One region of the Pseudomonas sp. JQ36 genome, then DNA from elsewhere that is predicted to be linked to it. Evidence: predicted binding sites of a transcription regulator. Region 1 holds the regulator's gene; the other holds the start of a gene.
The links. Region 1 encodes sigma-54, which starts transcription at its own class of promoters, with help from an activator protein. Its sites were predicted from a motif close to ANTGGCATNNANNTTGCTNT; they were not measured.

Region 1 (10,339 bases):
GCTCCTCGATTATGCCGGGCAAGGTCAACCCGGTGATCCCGGAAGCCACCGCAATGGTTGCCGCGCAAGTTATCGGCAACGACTCGGTAATCACCATCGCCGGCCAGTCGGGCAACTTCGAACTGAACGTGATGCTGCCGATCATCGCCCAGAACCTGCTCAGCAGCATTGAGCTGCTGGCCAATGCCAGTCGTCTGCTCGGCGACAAGGCCATCGCCAGTTTCAAGGTTAACGAGTCGCGGCTCAAGGAAGCGCTGTCGCGCAACCCGATTCTGGTCACCGCGCTCAACCCGATCATCGGCTATCAGAAGGCCGCCGAAATCGCCAAGCAGGCTTACAGACAAGGGCGCCCGGTGATCGACGTCGCGCTGGAACATACCGATCTGTCCCGCAGCCAACTGGAAGAGTTGCTCAACCCCGAGAAACTCACCGCCGGCGGCGTGTAAATCCCGCAACCGCTTTGGAGGCTCACCATGGAGCACTGGAAACGCACGATCGAACGGGCCAATCGCTGCTTCATGCTCGGCGAGCTGATTGATGCCCGCGAGGCTTACCTGCAAGCCCTGGCGCTGGCGCAAGTATTGTTCGAGCGCTGGGCAGATGCCGATGAAGCGGTGGCGGCCTGCGTCATCTCCCACCACAACCTGGCGGATCTGCACTTGCGCCTGAATCAGCCGGAGGAGAGCGCCGAGTACCTCTGCGCGATTCATCAGCGGCTGTTGCAGACCATGCAGGACGAGCGCCTGCGCCCGGCCCTGCGGGAAGCGGCGTTGCGCCAGAGCAGCAAGACCTACGTCGAACTGCTGAATTTCATCAGCGAGCACGGCGAATACCCGCGCACCCAGCGCCTGCTGCACCCGGACACCGGCAACGCACGCCGCGCGTCAGCCTCACATCATCATGGAGTCCACTGAAATGGCTTTTACCTTGCCTGCCTTGCCGTACGCCTACGACGCCCTGGAACCGCACATCGATGCGCAAACCATGGAGATCCACTACACCAAGCACCACCAGACCTACATCAACAACCTCAATGCCGCCGTCGAAGGCACCGAGTACGCCGAATGGCCGGTGGAAAAACTGGTCGCCAGCGTTCAGCAGTTGCCGGAAAAACTCCGCGCGGCCGTGATCAATCAGGGGGGCGGGCATGCCAACCATTCGTTGTTCTGGGAAGTCATGGTGCCCAACGGTGGCGGCAAGCCTGACGGCGCGCTGGCCAAGGCGATCGAGGAGCAACTGGGCGGTCTCGACAGCTTCAAGGAAGCCTTCACTAAGGCCGCACTGACCCGTTTCGGCAGTGGCTGGGCCTGGCTCAGCGTCACGCCCGAGAAAAAGCTGATCGTGGAAAGCAGCGGCAATCAGGACAGCCCGTTGATGAGCGGCAATACGCCGATTCTCGGTCTGGACGTCTGGGAGCACGCCTACTACCTGCGTTATCAGAACCGCCGTCCGGAATACATCAATGCGTTCTACAACGTGATCAATTGGCCGGAAGTTGCTGCGCGCTATCAGGCTGCACTGGTTTAAGTCTTCTATAAAAACGATCCAGGGCTGACTATGGGCACTGAAACACTGGCGATTGGCGGTGGGCGCATGTTTCGTTACGCGATCGGGTCGCTGTTGCTGCTGGCGGGCATGACGTTGCTGGCGGCGCACGGGCTGGAATGGCTCGATCTGCAGCCGAAGCTGTCGCGCGCCTTGCAGGGTGGCGCGATCTGCGCCCTCGGTACGGCGCTCGGCGCGGTGCCGGTGCTGGTGATCCGGCGCATGCCGCAGAGGCTCAGCGATACGCTACTGGGTTTCGGCGCCGGCGTGATGCTGGCGGCGACCGCGTTTTCGCTGATCGTGCCGGGCATAACCGCCGCCGAAAGTCTGGGCCTGACACCTTGGGCCGCCAGCGGTCTGATCTGCTTCGGCATCATGCTCGGTGCATTCGGTTTGTATCTGGTGGATCTGAAACTGTCCGGCGCCTCACCGGAAATGCTTGTCGGCACCTTGGAACACCCAGTGATTCCGCCGCGCATCTGGCTCTTCGTCTTCGCCATCATTGCCCACAACATCCCGGAAGGCATGGCGGTGGGTGTGTCGGCTGGCGGCGGCATGCCGGATGCCGACAGTCTGGCGATGGGCATCGCCTTGCAGGATGTGCCGGAGGGATTGGTGATTGCGCTGGTCCTGGCCGGGGCGGGGATGTCGCGGGTCAAGGCGTTCTTGATCGGTGCGGCGTCAGGGCTGGTCGAACCGGTGTTTGCACTGCTCTGTGCCTGGCTGGTCAGTCTGGCGGAGCTGTTATTGCCATTGGGGCTGGCGCTGGCGGCGGGGGCGATGTTGCTGGTGGTGACTCACGAAGTCATTCCGGAATCGCGCCGCCATGGTCATGACAAGCTGGCCAGTCTTGGCTTGCTGATCGGGTTTTGTCTGATGATGGTGATGGATACCGCATTGGGCTGAAAAAAAGATCGCAGCCTCCGGCAGCTCCTACAGGGATCTGGATTCCAGTGTAGGAGCTGCCGAAGGCTGCGATCTTTTGGTCTTTTGACGATCAACCACCCTCATCGAAGTAGTTGTTGATCAACGCCACCAATGCATCCAGCGCTTCCTGTTCCTGATGGCCTTCGGTACTCAGATAGATTTTGGTGCCTTTGCCGGCAGCCAGCATCATCATCGCCATGATGCTTTTACCGTCCACCGTGTTTTCCGGGGTGCGGCCTACTCTGATGGTGCAATCGGGAAACTGGCCCGCCACCCCGACGAACTTGGCCGACGCTCGGGCATGCAGACCCAATTTGTTGATGATTTCGATTTCACGAGCAGGCATCGCGGTGTGAATCCTTTAAGTGAGGTCGCGGTGGCGAACCTGGACGTTCTTCAGGGTTTTCTGCAGGGCCTGACCCAGACGTTCAGTCAGGTAAACGGAACGGTGATGCCCGCCGGTGCAGCCAATCGCAATGGTGACATAGGCGCGGTTACTCGCGGCAAAGCGTGGCAGCCATTTGTTCAAGTAGCCGAAGATGTCCTGGAACATCTCTTCAACCTCCGGTTGTGCAGCCAGGTACTCGGCGACAGGTGCGTCGAGACCCGATTGTGCACGCAGTTCCGGTTTCCAGTACGGATTGGGCAGGCAGCGCACGTCGAACACCAGATCCGCATCCACTGGCATGCCACGCTTGAAGCCGAACGACTCGACCAGAAACGCCGTGCCCGGCTCCGGCTGGTTCAGCAGTCGCAGCTTGATGGTGTCACGCAACTGGTACAGATTGAGATTGGTGGTGTTGACCTTGAGGTCGGCCAGATCGGCGATCGGGCCGAGCAGGGCGGTCTCATCGTTGATTGCCTCGGCCAGCGAGCGATCGGCATTGCTCAACGGATGGCGCCGGCGGGTTTCCGAAAAGCGCTTGAGCAGGGTTTCATCGTCGGCATCCAGATACAACACATCGCACTGGATGTGCCGGGCCCGGACTTCTTCAAGCAGTTCGGGGAAACGCGACAGGTGGCTCGGCAGATTGCGCGCATCGATCGACACGGCCACCAGCGGCTGGGTTAGCTCGGTGTGAATCAGGGCGCGTTCGGCGAGTTCCGGTAGCAGGCCGGCCGGCAGGTTGTCGATGCAGTAGTAGCCGTTGTCCTCAAGGACATCCAGGGCGGTGCTTTTACCCGAGCCGGAACGGCCACTGACGATGATCAAACGCATGATTAATGACCGTTCTGCTCGCTCAGGACGACCTGATACAAGGCTTCGTTGCTCGGTGCGCTGCGCAGTTTTTCGCGCACTTCCTTGCGATCGAGCATGCTGGCGATCTGGCGCAGTAATTCCAGGTGGGCATCGGTGGCCGCTTCCGGGACCAGCAGAACAAACAGCAGGTCGACCGGTGCGCCGTCGATGGCATCGAAATCGATGGGGGCATCAAGGTGCATCAGCGCGCTGATAGGCGATTCGCAGCCTTTGAGGCGACAGTGGGGAATGGCGATACCGTTGCCGAAACCGGTGGAACCGAGTTTCTCACGGGCTACCAGGCTCTCGAAAACATCCTGCATGGCCAGATCCGGCACTTCTTTATGGATGAGGTTGGCAATCTGTTCGAGGGCTTTCTTTTTACTGCCGCCCGGCACGTTCACCAGGGAACGGCCGGGGGTCAGGATACTTTCAAGTCGGATCATGGGTTGGGGGTGTTAACGACCGGTTGCGCCCTGAAGGAGGCTCTGGGTCTTTTCCTTATGCTTTTTGAGTTGGCGATCCAGCTTGTCGGTCAGTGAGTCGATCGCAGCGTACATATCGGTATCTTCTGCGTTGGCGACCACTTCGCTGCCGGGTATATGCAAGGTGGCTTCGATTTTCTGCTTGAGCTTTTCGACACACATCGTGACCTGCACGTTGGTGATCTTGTCGAAATGGCGCTCCAATCGTTCGAGTTTCTCGTTGATGTAGGTGCGCAGAGGTTCGGTCACTTCCAGTTGGTGTCCACTGATGTTGACTTGCATACAGCTTCTCCTTCGTTGCCAGTGCATAAAGCGGCAGGCCGAAGAGCCTGCCACTGGAACGCTGTAACGTGGCTTACATCAACCGCTTGCGTTCGCTCGAAGGCGCGATCCCGAGGGATTCGCGGTACTTGGCGACGGTGCGGCGAGCCACCTGAATGCCTTGTGCCTCCAGTAAACCAGCGATCTTGCTGTCACTCAACGGCTTTTTCTGATTTTCCGCCGCAACCAGTTTTTTGATGATCGCGCGGATCGCCGTGGACGAGCATTCGCCGCCTTCGGAGGTGCTGACGTGGCTGGAGAAAAAGTATTTCAGTTCATAAATACCGCGCGGGGTATGCATGAATTTCTGGGTGGTGACCCGGGAAATCGTCGATTCGTGCATGCCGACCGCCTCGGCGATGTCATGCAGGACCAACGGCTTCATGGCTTCATCGCCGTATTCCAGGAAGCCGCGCTGATGCTCGACAATCTGGGTGGCCACTTTCATCAGCGTTTCGTTGCGGCTTTGCAGGCTTTTGATGAACCAGCGTGCCTCTTGGAGCTGATTGCGCATGAAGGTGTTGTCGGCACTGGTGTCGGCGCGACGGACGAAACCGGCGTACTGCGCGTTGACCCGCAGACGGGGCACCGACTCTTGGTTCAGCTCAACCAGCCAGCGCTCGTTGTCCTTGCGCACAATGACGTCGGGCACCACGTACTCGGCTTCGGTCGATTCGATCTGCGAGCCCGGGCGCGGATTGAGGCTCTGCACCAGTTCGATGACCTGGCGCAGTTCATCTTCCTTGAGCTTCATGCGCCGCATCAGTTGGCTGTAGTCGCGACTCCCCAGCAGATCAATGTAATCGCTGACCAGCCGTTTGGCTTCGTTGAGCCACGGGGTCTTGGCCGGGAGCTGACGCAGTTGCAGCAGCAGGCATTCGCCAAGGTTGCGCGCGCCGATGCCGGCGGGTTCAAACTGCTGGATGCGATGCAGAACGGCTTCGATCTCGTCCAGCTCGATGTCGAGCTCCGGATCAAAGGCGTCGAGAATTTCTTCTAGGGTTTCGTCGAGGTACCCCTGATTGTTGATGCAATCGATCAGGGTCACGGCGATCAAGCGGTCGGTGTCGGACATCGGCGCCAGGTTCAATTGCCACAACAGATGGCTTTGCAGGCTTTCCCCGGCGGAGGTGCGGGTGGTGAAGTCCCACTCGTCGTCATCGCTGCTGGGCAGGCTGCTGGCGCTGGTCTGGTAGACATCTTCCCAGGCGGTATCAACGGGCAGTTCGTTAGGAATGCGCTCGTTCCATTCGCCATCTTCCAGGTTGTCCACCGTCGGGGCGGCTTCCTGATAGGACGGTTCCTGAATGTCGGTGTTGGGTTTTTGTTCGGCGTTGTCGGCCAAAGGATCGGTATTGTCGAAGTCGTCGCCTTCTTCCTGGCGTTCGAGCATCGGATTGGATTCCAGGGCCTCCTGGATTTCCTGTTGCAGGTCCAGGGTCGACAATTGGAGCAGGCGGATGGCCTGTTGCAGCTGCGGTGTCATCGTCAGCTGCTGGCCCATTCTCAAGACTAGCGATGGTTTCATGGCAGGGGCTTAACACCTTATTCGCCGGCGCGCATGCGCCATCCACTACAGGGCGCCGGAGCGCCAAACTTAAGCAAATTATATGCCTGAAACTGTCGTGTTTGCCTAGAGCGCTGTAACAATAAAAGCGTTTTAAATCCTGCTTGAATCGATACAGCGCCCGGGCGGCTCACCGGGCACTGTTCGCTTATAGGCGGAACTCGTGGCCCAGGTACACTTCCTTCACCAGATCGTTGGCAAGGATGGTCGCCGAATCGCCTTCAGCGATCAGTTGACCGTCGTTGACGATGTAGGCGGTCTCGCAGATATCCAGGGTCTCACGCACGTTGTGGTCGGTGATCAGTACACCGATGCCCTTGGCCTTGAGGTGGTGGATGATCTGCTTGATGTCGCCGACCGAGATCGGGTCGACACCGGCGAACGGTTCGTCGAGCAGGATGAATTTCGGTGCGGTCGCCAGGGCGCGGGCGATTTCCACCCGGCGGCGTTCACCACCGGACAGGCTCATGCCGAGGTTGTCGCGGATGTGGCTGATGTGGAATTCCTGCAACAGGCTTTCCAGTTCCTTGCGACGACCGGCCTTGTCGAGTTCCGCGCGGGTTTCGAGGATGGCCATGATGTTATCGGCCACCGACAGTTTGCGGAAAATCGACGCTTCCTGCGGCAGATAGCCGATACCGGCCTTGGCACGGCCGTGCATCGGCTGATGGCTGACGTCCAGATCATCGATCAGTACGCGGCCCTGATCGGCCTGCACCAGGCCGACGATCATGTAGAAGCAGGTGGTCTTGCCCGCGCCGTTCGGGCCGAGCAGGCCAACGATCTGGCCGCTGTCGATCGACAGGCTGACGTCGCGCACAACCTGGCGGCTTTTATAGGCCTTGGCCAGGTGTTGAGCTTTCAGAGTTGCCATTACTGGGTTTTCTCGTCGGTTTTCTTCTTCGGCTGGATCACCATGTCGATACGCGGACGCGCTTCGGTGACTTTGCTGCCGGTAGCGCGACCGGCACTGGCCAGCTTCTTCACCGTGTCATAGACGATTTTCTCGCCCTGAGTGGTGTTGTTGTCCTTGTCGACAACCTTGGCCTTGTCGATCAGCACGACGCGGTTTTGCGCGGCATGGTACTGAATCGTCACACCCCAGCCCTGAACAGGCTTGGTGTCACCCTGGGTTTGCAGTTGCTCGAAGTAGGCAAGGTTGCCGACCGAAGTCACCACGTCGATGTCACCGGTCGGGGTGCGAGTGATGGTCACCGTATTGCCCTTAACGATCATCGAACCCTGGGTAATGATCACGTCACCTTTATAGGTGGCGATGCCGTTCTTGTCGTCCAGCTGGGCGTCGTCGGCCTGAATGCGGATAGGTTGCTGCTGATCGTTCGGCAGAGCCCAGGCGCTCACGCTTCCCAGTGCTGCGCCCAGACTGAGCAAAATAGGGAGGGTTTTAACGAGCCTCATACTGTCCTCTTACGTTCGATAGCAGGTGTATCCTGCTTTCCTTCAAATACGCTTTCATTCCTACACCAGTCGATACACCGCCAGCGCCGTCGATTCTAACGGGTTGCTCGGTCTGCGCATATTGTTGCTGCGGGAACACCGTCATGCGAGTGGAGGTGACCAGCAGATCGCGGTTCTTTTCGTCGGTGCGCTTGATGCGCACGGAATCGATCAGTTCGACCTGCGTGCCGTCCGGATTCACTTCGCCACGCTCACTGGTTACGTGCCACGGAAATTCGGTGCCGCGGTACATGTTCAGGTCGGGTTTGGTCACGAGTGTGATGTCCGTTGCCTTGACGTGCTCGGCCTTGTCGGAGGTCATCTCGTACTGCACTTTGCCGTCTGGCAAGTATTGCAGAGTGTGTGTGTTGGTGGCGTACCAGTCGATAGCGGTGTCTTCGACTTTGGCCACAGGCTTGTCGAGGAAGCGTTCCGGACTGATGTTCCAGTAGCCGACCGCCGCAAACATGGCGGCGATGCAGCCGAACAGCAGGAAGTTGCGAAATTTTTTGCTAAACATGGTTTGGCTCACAGGTACGCGGCGTTGGCCGCATCGAGGCGGCCCTGGGCGCGCAGGATCAATTCGCAGAATTCGCGGGCGGCACCTTCGCCGCCACGGGCCCGAGTGACGCCATGGGCGTGTTCGCGCACGAAATCGGCAGCATTGGCAACGGCCATGCCCAGACCTACGCGGCGGATCACCGGCAGGTCAGGCAAGTCGTCACCGAGGTAGGCGACCTGTTCATAGCTTAGGCCCAGTTGCGCCAGTAGACCGTCCAGAACCACCAATTTGTCTTCGCGGCCCTGAAACAGGTGCGGGATACCGAGGTTCTTCGCCCGACGTTCAACCACCGGCGTCTTGCGGCCACTGATGATGGCGGTCTCGACACCGGCATTCATCAGCATCTTGATGCCTTGGCCGTCGAGGGTGTTGAAGGTCTTGAATTCGCTGCCGTCTTCGAGGAAGTACAGGCGCCCGTCGGTGAGGACGCCGTCGACGTCGAACACCGCCAGTTTGATCGCTTTGCCGCGCTGCAGCAGATCGGTTGTCATTACATCACTCCTGCACGCAGCAGATCGGAGAGGTTGAAGGCGCCGATCGGGCGATCTTCTTCGTCCACGACCACCAGTGCGTTGATTCGGTGGTCTTCCATGATTTTCAGGGCTTCAGCGGCGAGCATCTCTGGTCGTGCGGTCTTGCCGTGTGCGGTCATGACCTGGTCGATGGTGGCGCTGCGGATGTCGATGCTGCGGTCCAGCGTGCGACGCAAGTCACCGTCGGTGAAGATCCCGGCCAGTTTGCCATCGGCTTCGACAATCGCGGTCATGCCCAGACCCTTGCGGGTCATTTCCATGAGCGCGTCCTTGAGCAGGGTGCCGCGCTGCACTTGCGGCAGCTCTAGCCCGGCGTGCATGACATTTTCCACTTTCAGCAGCAGGCGTCGACCCAGAGCGCCGCCCGGGTGCGAAAAAGCAAAATCTTCGGCGGTGAAACCACGCGCTTCGAGCAGCGCCACGGCCAGGGCATCGCCCATGACCAGCGCGGCGGTGGTCGAGGAAGTCGGTGCCAGGTTCAGTGGGCAGGCTTCGTGTTCGACGTGAACGTTGAGATTGACTTCGGCGGCCTTGGCCAGCGGCGATTGCGGATTGCCGGTGAGGCTGATCAACTGGATGCCAAGGCGCTTGATCAATGGCAGCAGGGTGACGATTTCGTTGGTCGAGCCAGAGTTGGAGAGCGCGAGGATCACGTCGTCGCGGGTGATCATGCCCATGTCGCCATGGCTGGCTTCGGCCGGATGGACGAAAAATGCCGGGGTGCCGGTGCTGGCCAGGGTCGCGGCAATCTTGTTGCCGACGTGCCCGGATTTGCCCATGCCGACCACGACCACACGGCCCTTGCTGGCCAGAATCATCTCGCAAGCGCGTACGAAATCGGCGTCGATATGGGGCAACAAGCCTTGTACGGCTTCCACTTCGAGGCGGATGGTGCGTTGTGCAGATTGAATCAGGTCGCTGGATTGGCTCATGTCAGAAATCGTATAGCCCGATGAAAAGGCGGCGATTATAGCGGTTATGTTGAAAAGCCTCACGCAAGTTCGTCGTGCTTTGTCATTCCTTGTCACCAAAACCCCGAAAAAGTGCCATCAGGCCTGTCATATCGTTGAACGCGGAGGGGCAGGGGCCTTGGGCGCTTGGCGTTTGCAGTGATATAGTTCGCCGCCAGTTCGGCCTGCCCGGGAGGTATGTGCTTTCTGCGGAAAGCCAGGCGTCCGAGTGAGAGGCTGCATCGCAAGGAGTTTAGATGAGTGCCGATAACGCCTACGCGGTCGAGCTGAAGGGAGTCTCCTTCAAGCGCGGTGCGCGCAGCATTTTCAATAACGTCGATATTCGCATCCCGCGTGGCAAGGTTACCGGCATCATGGGGCCTTCCGGGTGTGGCAAGACCACCCTGCTGCGTTTGATGGGCGCGCAATTGCGTCCTGCCAGCGGGGAAGTCTGGGTCAACGGTCAGAACCTGCCGACGCTGTCGCGCAGTGATCTGTTCGATGCGCGCAAGCACATGGGCGTGCTGTTTCAGAGCGGCGCGCTGTTCACCGATCTCGATGTCTTCGAGAACGTGGCTTTTCCCCTGCGTGTTCATACCCAACTGCCGGATGAAATGATCCGCGACATCGTCCTGCTCAAGTTGCAGGCGGTCGGTCTGCGCGGTGCGATCGAGCTGATGCCTGACGAGCTGTCCGGCGGCATGAAGCGGCGGGTCGCCCTGGCTCGGGCGATTGCGCTCGATCCGCAGAT
Region 2 (10,339 bases), 1.2 Mb from region 1:
GGAAACGCGCTTCGGACAAACTCATTGTGGCAACCTCAAAAAATGTTCTGATCAGGCTCAAGCGCCGCAAGATACGGACGCTGCCGGCCGATTGCAAAGATTAACGACCAAGCACCTCAATAGCACTGTAAACACTGTACCGGTGGGAGCGGGCTTGCTCGCGAAGAGGCCGGCACATCCAGCAATTCTGCCTGCAGAACCACCGCTTTCGCGAGCAAGCCCGCTCCCACAGGGCTTGGTGCGCCTATAACTAGCCCCGCCAGACGGGAGGGCCATCACATAGGCAAGCTGCCGGGTGGCCGGTATACTCCGGCGCAATTAACGCATTTTCAAGGATTTCGCCATGAAGCGCCTGATCTCTTCCCTTGCTGCGCTCGTCGCGGTTGCCTGCCTCGTTTCGGCCTGTGGTCAAAAAGGCCCGCTGTACCTGCCGGATGACGATCAGGACCCGGCCGAGCAAGCCCAGTCTTCGCAGAAGCAGCCGTCCAAAGCACACAAGCACGACGTTTACCAATAAGGGATCGCCATGGACGCTTTTAACTACCGTGGCGGGGAGCTGTTCGCGGAAGGTGTGGCGCTGTCCGCCATCGCCGACCGCTTCGGCACGCCCACCTATGTCTACTCGCGTGCGCACATCGAAGCTCAATATCTGGCGTACGCCGACGCGCTGGCCGGCATGCCGCACCTGGTCTGCTACGCAGTCAAGGCCAACTCCAACCTCGGGGTGCTGAATGTCCTGGCCCGTCTCGGCGCCGGTTTCGACATCGTTTCCCGTGGCGAGCTGGAGCGTGTGCTGGCCGCTGGCGGCAGCGCCGACAAGATCGTGTTCTCCGGCGTCGGCAAGACCCGTGACGACATGCGTCGCGCGCTGGAAGTCGGCGTGCACTGCTTCAACGTCGAATCCACCGACGAGCTCGAGCGCTTGCAAGTGGTCGCCGCCGAGCTGGGTGTTCGCGCACCGGTCTCGCTGCGCGTGAACCCGGACGTCGACGCCGGCACCCATCCATACATTTCCACCGGTCTCAAAGAGAACAAGTTCGGCATCGCCATTGCCGACGCCGAAGACGTGTACGTGCGTGCCGCGCACCTGCCGAACCTGGAAGTGATCGGTGTCGACTGCCACATCGGCTCGCAACTGACCACCCTGCCGCCGTTCCTCGATGCCCTCGACCGCCTGCTGGATCTGGTCGACCGCCTCGGCGATTGCGGCATCCACCTGCGCCACATCGATCTCGGTGGTGGCCTGGGCGTGCGTTATCGCGATGAAGAGCCGCCGCTGGCAGGCGACTACATCAAGGCCGTGCGCGAGCGTCTGGACGGCCGTGACCTGGCGCTGGTGTTCGAACCGGGCCGCTTCATCGTCGCCAACGCCGGCGTGTTGCTGACCCAGGTCGAGTACCTCAAGCACACCGAACACAAGGATTTCGCCATCGTCGACGCGGCGATGAACGACCTGATCCGCCCGGCGCTTTATCAGGCCTGGATGGACGTCACTGCGGTCAAGCCGCGCAACACCGCCGCACGCCAGTACGACGTGGTCGGCCCGATCTGCGAAACCGGCGACTTCCTCGCCAAGGATCGTGAGCTGGCGCTGGAAGAAGGCGACCTGCTGGCCGTGCATTCGGCCGGTGCCTACGGCTTCGTGATGAGTTCCAACTACAACACCCGTGGCCGTGCCGCTGAAGTGTTGGTAGACGGTGATCAGGTTTTTGAAGTGCGCCGCCGCGAAACCGTGGCCGAGCTGTTTGCCGGCGAAAGCCTGCTGCCGGAGTAACCCATGCTGCTGCGTTTTACCAAAATGCACGGCCTGGGCAATGACTTCATGGTTCTCGACCTGGTCAGCCAGCACGCGCATATTCAGCCCAAGCACGCCAAGCAATGGGGCGACCGGCACACCGGTATCGGTTTCGACCAGTTGCTGATCGTCGAAGCGCCGAGCAACCCGGACGTGGATTTCCGTTACCGGATCTTCAACTCCGATGGCTCGGAAGTGGAACAGTGTGGCAACGGTGCACGCTGCTTCGCGCGCTTCGTGCTCGACAAACGTCTGACGGCCAAGCGGCAGATTCGCGTCGAGACCAAGGGCGGCATCATCGAGCTGGACGTGCGTAACGACGGCCAGATCGGGGTGAACATGGGCGCGCCGCGTCTGGTGCCGGCGGATATTCCGTTCGACGCACCGGCGCAGGCCAGCAGCTATCAGCTGGAAGTCGACGGCACCACGGTCGAACTGGCCGCTGTGTCAATGGGCAACCCCCATGCGGTGCTGCGCGTACAGGACATCAACAATGCACCGGTGCATGAACTGGGGCCGAAAATCGAACACCACCCGCGCTTCCCGGCGCGGGTCAACGTCGGTTTCATTCAGGTCATCGATCGCAACCGCGCGCAGCTGCGCGTCTGGGAACGCGGGGCCGGGGAAACCCAGGCCTGCGGCACCGGTGCTTGCGCCGCGGCTGTCGCGGCAATCAGTCAGGGGTGGATGGATTCGCCGCTGTTGATCGACCTGCCTGGCGGGCGTCTGTCCATTGAATGGGCAGGCCCTGGCCACCCGGTGCTGATGACCGGCCCGGCAGTGCGTGTATACGAAGGACAAGTGCGTCTTTGAGTGAGCAGAAGCCATGACCGATAAGCCTCAGGTACCCGCCCGACAGTCCGACGAATCAGCGTCCGAGAGCCTGGAGGCGGCAGCGGTTGCCGCATACCTGGAGGCTCATCCGGACTTCTTCGTCGAGCACGAAGAACTGCTGCCCGCCATGCGCATTCCCCACCAGCGCGGCGACACCGTATCGCTGGTCGAACGGCAGATGAGCATCCTGCGCGACCGCAACATCGAGATGCGCCATCGCCTCTCGCAGTTGATGGACGTCGCCCGCGACAACGATCGCCTTTTCGACAAGACCCGCCGCCTGATCCTGTCCCTGATGGACGCCGCCAGCCTGGAAGACGTGGTGATCAGCGTCGAAGACAGCCTGCGCCAGGATTTTCAGGTGCCTTTTGTCAGCCTGATCCTGCTCGGCGACAACCCGGCACCGGTTGGCCGCTGGGTGACTCATGCCGACGCGCAAACCGCGATCGGCGGTCTGCTCACCGAAGGCAAGAGCGTCAGCGGCACTCTGCGGGAACATGAGCTGGACTTCCTGTTCGGCGAAGAACAGCGCAAGCAGATCGGCTCCACCGCGGTAGTCGCGGTCAGCCATCAAGGCATCCACGGCATTCTGGCGATCGCCAGCCGTGATCCGCAGCACTACAAGAGTTCGGTGGGCACGCTGTTCCTCAGCTACATCGCCGAAGTCATGGGCCGCGTGCTGCCACGGGTCAACAGCTCCCTGCGCTCGGTACGCTGAGCATGGAACGACAACTGGACGCTTACTGCGAACACCTGCGCAGTGAGCGACAGGTGTCGCCGCACACCCTGTCGGCCTATCGCCGCGACCTCGATAAAGTCCTCGGCTGGTGCCTCAAGCAGAACATTGGCAGTTGGGCGGCGCTGGATATTCAGCGCCTGCGCAGCCTGATCGCCCGCCTGCATGCGCAGGGGCAGTCGTCACGCAGTCTCGCCCGATTGCTTTCGGCGGTGCGCGGGCTCTATCACTATCTGAATCGCGAAGGTCTGTGCGATCACGACCCGGCGACGGGTCTGGCGCCGCCGAAAGGCGAACGGCGCTTGCCGAAAACCCTCGACACCGACCGTGCATTGCAACTGCTGGAAGGTGCGGTCGAGGACGACTTTCTTGCCCGTCGCGATCAGGCGATTCTCGAATTGTTCTATTCCTCGGGCCTGCGCTTGTCCGAGCTGACCGGGCTCAATCTCGATCAGCTGGATCTGGCCGACGGCATGGTTCAGGTGCTCGGCAAGGGCAGCAAGACCCGCCTGCTGCCGGTCGGAAAAAAGGCGCGCGAAGCACTGGAGCAATGGCTGCCGCTGCGGGCCATGACCAACCCGGCCGACGACGCCGTGTTCGTCAGCCAGCAAGGTCGGCGCCTCGGCCCACGGGCGATTCAGGTGCGAGTGAAACTGGCCGGCGAACGCGAACTGGGGCAGAACCTGCACCCGCACATGCTGCGGCACTCCTTCGCCAGCCACTTGCTGGAATCCTCGCAGGACCTGCGCGCGGTGCAGGAACTGCTCGGCCACTCGGACATCAAGACCACGCAGATCTACACCCACCTGGACTTCCAGCACCTGGCGGCGGTCTACGACAGCGCCCACCCACGGGCCAAACGCAGCAAAGGCGACGATTCATGAGCATCCAGTTGATCACCTTCGACCTCGACGACACCCTGTGGGACACCGCCCCGGTGATCGTCAGTGCCGAAGCGGTATTGCGCGAATGGCTGAGCGAACACGCACCGAACCTGGGCGCAGTGCCGGTGGAGCATTTGTGGGGGATTCGTGAGCGGGTACTGGCCAGCGAACCGGGCCTCAAGCACCGCATCAGTGCGTTGCGCAGGCGCGTGCTGTTCCACGCGCTGGAAGAAGCCGGGTACGCCCACGGCGAAGCTGCGGATCTGGCCGACAAAAGCTTTGAAGTATTCCTGCATGCGCGGCATCAGATCGAGGTGTTCCCGGAGGTCGAACCGACCCTGGAAATCCTTGCCAACCATTACGCCCTCGGCGTGGTCACCAACGGCAACGCCGACGTGCGTCGGCTGGGCCTGGCGGACTACTTCAAGTTTGCGCTGTGCGCCGAAGATATCGGCATCGCCAAACCGGATGCGCGACTGTTCCACGAAGCGTTGCAACGCGGTGGTGTGAGTGCGGAAGCGGCCGTGCACATTGGCGATCATCCGGGCGATGATATTGCCGGGGCGCAGCAAGCGGGCATGCGCGCGGTCTGGTTCAACCCGGCGGGCAAGGTCTGGGAAGCGGAGCGACTGCCGGATGCTGAAATCCGTAGCCTGACCGACTTGCCAGCGGTGCTCGCACGCTGGAATGCCCTCTCGAACTGATCCACTATCCCCTGAGGGAGCGGGCTTGCTCGCGAAGAGGCCGTGTCAGTCGACACACAATTTGAATGACACACCGCTTTCGCGAGCAAGCCCGCTCCCACAGGGGATTGCGTGTATCCATGACCTCTTTGTTTCAGGCATGAAAAAGCCCGCAGCGACGGCGGGCTTCTTCAGCAAGCAAGCGGCACGCCTCAGATAGGGCGGCTGCCGTACTTGTTGTCCGGCTTCTTGGGCGGATCGGCGACCACGTTGGCCTCCACTTCCTGCACCTTGCCGCCGCGGGCAAGGAATTCTTCCATGGCTTTGGCCAGGGCGTCGCGCTCCTTGTTCTTGGCTTCGATGCTCGGCAACTCGTCTACCGACACCGCAGCCTTGGCTTTGCCTTTGGCAGCCGGGGCCGGCGTATCATCACCGCCATCGTCTTCAGCAACGTCTTCCGCTGCTGCTCCCAGTTCTTCCTCGGCCTCGTCTTCGTCGCCTACTTCGAGGTCGTCGTTTTCCAGATCATCGTCGCTCATGTTCTACCTCATGACTTGCGAAAAGCAGATTAGTTATAGACCAGCTTTGGCGACTGTCGAAAGCCGCCGGAAAAAAATCGGTAACCATTGGTGACCAACGGTTTACGCCCCTTCACCGTGCAAGGTGGCGAGGACTTTACGGGCACCGCCATGATCACGGTGCTCGCCCAGATAAACACCTTGCCAGGTGCCCAGTGCCAGTCGCCCTGCCGAAACCGGCAGACTGATCTGGCAGCCAAGTACGCTGGCCTTGAAGTGCGCCGGGAGGTCGTCCAGGCCTTCGTCGTTATGCTCATAGCCGTCTGTTCCTTGTGGGATCAGACGATTGAAAAATCGTTCGAAGTCGCGACGAACCGCCGGATCGGCGTTCTCGTTGATGGTCAACGACGCCGAGGTATGCTGCAGCCACAAATGCAACAGACCGACCCGGCACGCCTTGAGTTCAGGCAGGCCGGCGAGTAACTCGTCCGTTACCAGATGAAAGCCCCGGGGCCGTGCCCGCAGGGTTATCAGAGTCTGTTGCCACATACAGTTCTCCGCACGTTCGGGGCGCATTCTAGCGCGCTCTGGGAAAAAACAAAGGCCCTAATATTCCTGCAATGATGTAAGCGATTGGCCGCAGAAAAATGCCCGTCGTAAACACGACCAAAGCCGTACGAAAAATCCTTTCAGCCTTCCTTTCAATGACAAATTCCAGGCAAAAAAATGCCCGGCGAACCGGGCAAGTTTTTAATGCGCGTACTTACAGGTTGTAGCCGCGTTCGTTGTGTTGTGCCAGATCGAGACCCACCGACTCTTCTTCCTCTGTCACGCGCAGACCCATCACGGCGTCCAGGACCTTGAGGATGATGAAGGTGACGATCGCGGTGTAGATCACCGTGAAGCCAACGCCTTTGACCTGAATCCAGACTTGCGCGCCGATATCGGTAACGGTGCCGAAACCACCCAAAGCAGGTGCAGCGAACACACCGGTGAGGATTGCGCCGAGGATACCGCCGATACCGTGTACGCCAAATGCGTCGAGGGAATCGTCATAACCGAGTTTGCGTTTCAGGGTGGTGGCGCAGAAGAAGCACACCACGCCCGCCGCCAGACCGATCACCAGTGCGCCCATCGGGCCCACGGTACCGGCAGCCGGAGTGATCGCCACCAGACCGGCAACCACACCCGAGGCAATGCCCAGTGCACTTGGCTTGCCGTGGGTGATCCACTCGGCAAACATCCAGCCCAGTGCAGCCGCAGCGGTAGCAATCTGAGTGACCAGCATCGCCATACCGGCGGTGCCATTGGCCGCAGCAGCGGAACCGGCGTTGAAGCCGAACCAGCCGACCCACAGCATCGCCGCGCCCATCAGGGTGTAACCAAGGTTGTGCGGAGCCATCGGGGTGGTCGGGAAGCCTTTGCGCTTGCCCAATACCAGGCAGGCAATCAGACCGGCCACACCGGCGTTGATGTGCACCACGGTGCCGCCCGCGAAGTCGAGTACGCCCCAGTCCCACATCAGGCCGCCGTTACCGGACCAGACCATGTGCGCGATCGGTGCATAGACGAGGGTGAACCAGATGCCCATGAAAATCAGCATCGCGGAGAACTTCATCCGCTCGGCGAACGCACCGACAATCAGCGCCGGGGTGATGATCGCGAAGGTCATCTGGAAGGTGATGAACACCGCCTCAGGAAACAGCGCCGCAGGGCCGGTCAGGCTCGAAGGCGTGACACCGGCGAGGAATGCCTTGCCCATGCCGCCGAAGAACGAGTTGAAGTTGACGACGCCCTGCTCCATGCCGGTGGTGTCGAACGCAATGCTGTAGCCATAAATGACCCACAGGATGCTGATCAGACCGGTAATGGCGAAGCACTGCATCATCACGGAAAGAATGTTTTTCGAGCGAACCATGCCGCCGTAAAACAGCGCCAGGCCCGGGATGGTCATGAACAGCACGAGGGCGGTCGAGGTGAGCATCCAGGCGGTGTCGCCGGAATTGAGGACCGGGGCCGCCACTTCGTCTGCCGCCATTGCAAGGCCGGGCATTACGATGGACAACAGGGCTCCTAGCCCTGCGAATTTACGCAGAGTCATATTGTTTTCTCCTGGGGCGTTGGGGTTTGTGGCGGCTTAAATCGCGTCGGTATCGGTTTCGCCGGTACGGATGCGGATCGCCTGTTCCAGATTGACCACGAAGATCTTGCCGTCACCGATCTTGCCGGTGTTGGCAGCCTTGGTTATCGCCTCGATAACCCGATCCAGATCCTTGTCGTCGATGGCCACGTCGATTTTCACCTTGGGCAGAAAATCGACCACATATTCCGCGCCGCGATACAGCTCGGTGTGACCCTTCTGCCGGCCGAAGCCTTTGACTTCAGTAACGGTAATGCCCTGCACGCCGATTTCGGACAGCGACTCGCGCACGTCGTCCAACTTGAACGGCTTGATGATGGCAGTGACTAGCTTCATGAAACTCTCTCCCGAATTGGTGGACTTGCCCCAGGAAAACAAACCCGACTCAAGTCTAAGCGCAGTGCCTGGCTTTGTAACGCATCGTCGGCCTTACCTGCCCGACTGACGCCAGCTAACCGCTGCCGACGAAACTCCCCGTCCCGCCTGCCGCACTGCATTCGTCACAGCGACTGCATCAGTGCATGGGTCACTACCGACTAAGCAGAAAGCTTGCCATCTCGCCAAATTCCTCTGATTTCAATCCCTTGGCCGCTGCAACAGGCGTTTGCGCGAAAAACGCCCGACGGTTACGCACAACAACGGTGCGCTGCCGTCCGTCCGCCTGCGCGAAAAGCGTGCATCCCTGACTTCGAGATTGACTATAGACACTGCGTGATACACTGCCGGCCATTGTTTACAGGACACTTCCCATGCTCGCGCCCAAAGACTTCCTCGACGCCCTGAGTGGCACCGCCTCCCGCCTGTTCAGCGGCGACACCCCGCTGCCGAAAGCCGAAATCGAAAGCCAGTTCAAGATGCTGCTGCAGAGTGCGTTCAGCAAACTCGATTTGGTGAGCCGTGAAGAGTTTGATAGTCAGATGGTTGTGTTGGCGCGTACTCGCGCTCGCCTCGAAAGCCTTGAGGCGAAAGTGGCCGAGCTGGAAGCGAAGCTGACGCCGCCGGCCGAGTAAGACTGCAGACCCTGAGCCAAAATGCCTTGAAGTTTGCGAAAAGAAATTAAACCGCTCCTGCCGAGGCAGGAGCGGTTTCCGTCAGATCAATCCTCTACAACGAATTATTCCAACGGTCTCGCAGAAACTCGTACAGGCGAAAAGCCCATAACGCGATTCTGACGAGGCGCCACATATGTTTAAGAAACTTAGACATACTTTGGCCCTTCTTGCGTGGGGCCAAACCTCCGATGCACTTTCCGGCGTACGAACACCTTCGGGACTACACGTGAGTATGTCCGCTAAGGCGGCCGGGTGTGGGTTCCCCGAATACAACACCGGCACGGGTCTCACACCGTGTCGAGGAACATGAAGTCTTTACGCTCCCGGCCACACTTCGCGAATACTTCATGAGTGGGCATCGTCATTGCGGATTTTATGACCGCCCTTAGAAAGCGATTTAAACAACTTGTATCAAGTCGTTAGGAGGCGCTAGCAACAGGACCGTTGCCCCCTTTCAAGCCCATCTGATACTTGCGCCAATGAGCAAACATGCATAACCTGACCGCACGTGAGTGTGTCCGCAAAGGATACGCAGGCCTTGGCCTCACCGAAGCCTGCAAAATGAAAACCGTCTCCTCAAGGCGGTTTTTTTTTCGCCTCGAAATTTGTTGACCACTTTCCCGCAACATCCAGTGAAAGTTCGCCCCCGCCTGATCGCCCTTCCCCAACTACCCTTCAAAAAGCCGCAGGAAGCGGCTCCCCGATTCAGCTCAAGGAACGACCATGTCCCTCTCCATCGTCCACAGTCGCGCCCAGATTGGCGTGGATGCTCCCGCCGTTACCGTCGAAGTCCATCTGGCCAACGGTCTGCCGTCGCTGACCATGGTTGGCCTGCCCGAAGCGGCGGTGAAGGAGAGCAAGGATCGGGTGCGCAGCGCGATCATCAATTCCGGGCTGCAGTTTCCGGCGCGGCGGATCACCCTGAATCTGGCGCCGGCGGATCTGCCCAAGGATGGCGGGCGCTTTGATCTGGCGATTGCCCTGGGGATTCTGTCGGCGAGTGTGCAGGTGCCGTGTCTGACGCTGGATGAGGTGGAATGCCTCGGTGAGCTGGCGTTGTCCGGTGCCGTGCGGCCGGTGCGCGGGGTGTTGCCGGCGGCACTGGCGGCGCGCAAGGCCGGGCGGGCATTGGTGGTGCCGCGGGCGAATGCCGAAGAAGCTTGCCTGGCCTCGGGTTTGAAGGTGTTTGCGGTGGATCATCTGCTGGAAGCGGTGGCGCATTTCAACGGGCATACGCCGGTCGAGCCTTATGTCTCGGACGGGCTGATCCATGCGGCGAAACCTTATCCCGACCTCAACGAAGTACAAGGGCAGATGGCCGCGAAACGGGCGCTGCTGATTGCGGCGGCAGGCGCGCACAACCTGTTGTTCAGTGGGCCACCGGGAACCGGCAAGACCTTGTTGGCAAGTCGCTTGCCCGGGCTGCTGCCGCCGCTGTCCGAATGCGAGGCGCTGGAAGTGGCGGCGATTCAATCGGTCGCCAGCGGCGTGCCACTGACCCATTGGCCACAGCGGCCCTTTCGCCAGCCGCACCACTCGGCCTCCGGGCCGGCACTGGTCGGTGGCAGCTCGAAACCGCAACCCGGCGAGATCACCCTCGCCCACCACGGCGTACTGTTTCTCGATGAGCTGCCGGAGTTTGATCGCAAGGTGCTGGAGGTGCTGCGCGAACCGCTGGAATCCGGGCATATCGTGAT

Region 2: the regulator sigma-54 is predicted to act here: its motif matches at 8,128-8,147, upstream of glnK (P-II family nitrogen regulator).

Annotation. Positions count from the first base shown of each region.
Region 1 is NZ_CM132642.1:5,816,558-5,826,896, forward strand. Features, by position in the region: gene ACS4NR_RS26160 (class II fumarate hydratase) at 1-446, shown strand, start outside; gene ACS4NR_RS26165 (hypothetical protein) at 474-914, shown strand; gene ACS4NR_RS26170 (superoxide dismutase) at 916-1,527, shown strand; gene ACS4NR_RS26175 (ZIP family metal transporter) at 1,558-2,451, shown strand; gene ACS4NR_RS26180 (HPr family phosphocarrier protein) at 2,543-2,818, opposite strand; gene rapZ (RNase adapter RapZ) at 2,834-3,691, opposite strand; gene ptsN (PTS IIA-like nitrogen regulatory protein PtsN) at 3,694-4,158, opposite strand; gene hpf (ribosome hibernation-promoting factor, HPF/YfiA family) at 4,171-4,479, opposite strand; gene ACS4NR_RS26200 (RNA polymerase factor sigma-54) at 4,553-6,046, opposite strand; gene lptB (LPS export ABC transporter ATP-binding protein) at 6,234-6,959, opposite strand; gene lptA (lipopolysaccharide transport periplasmic protein LptA) at 6,959-7,504, opposite strand; gene lptC (LPS export ABC transporter periplasmic protein LptC) at 7,491-8,063, opposite strand; gene ACS4NR_RS26220 (KdsC family phosphatase) at 8,072-8,596, opposite strand; gene ACS4NR_RS26225 (KpsF/GutQ family sugar-phosphate isomerase) at 8,596-9,570, opposite strand; gene ACS4NR_RS26230 (ATP-binding cassette domain-containing protein) at 9,846-10,339, shown strand, end outside.
Region 2 is NZ_CM132642.1:4,567,518-4,577,856, forward strand. Features, by position in the region: gene cyaY (iron donor protein CyaY) at 1-25, opposite strand, end outside; gene lptM (LPS translocon maturation chaperone LptM) at 344-517, shown strand; gene lysA (diaminopimelate decarboxylase) at 527-1,774, shown strand; gene dapF (diaminopimelate epimerase) at 1,778-2,608, shown strand; gene ACS4NR_RS20665 (DUF484 family protein) at 2,622-3,347, shown strand; gene xerC (tyrosine recombinase XerC) at 3,350-4,249, shown strand; gene ACS4NR_RS20675 (HAD family hydrolase) at 4,246-4,953, shown strand; gene sutA (transcriptional regulator SutA) at 5,145-5,471, opposite strand; gene ACS4NR_RS20685 (secondary thiamine-phosphate synthase enzyme YjbQ) at 5,574-5,999, opposite strand; gene ACS4NR_RS20690 (ammonium transporter) at 6,214-7,551, opposite strand; gene glnK (P-II family nitrogen regulator) at 7,588-7,926, opposite strand; gene ACS4NR_RS20700 (accessory factor UbiK family protein) at 8,340-8,600, shown strand; gene ACS4NR_RS20705 (YifB family Mg chelatase-like AAA ATPase) at 9,366-10,339, shown strand, end outside.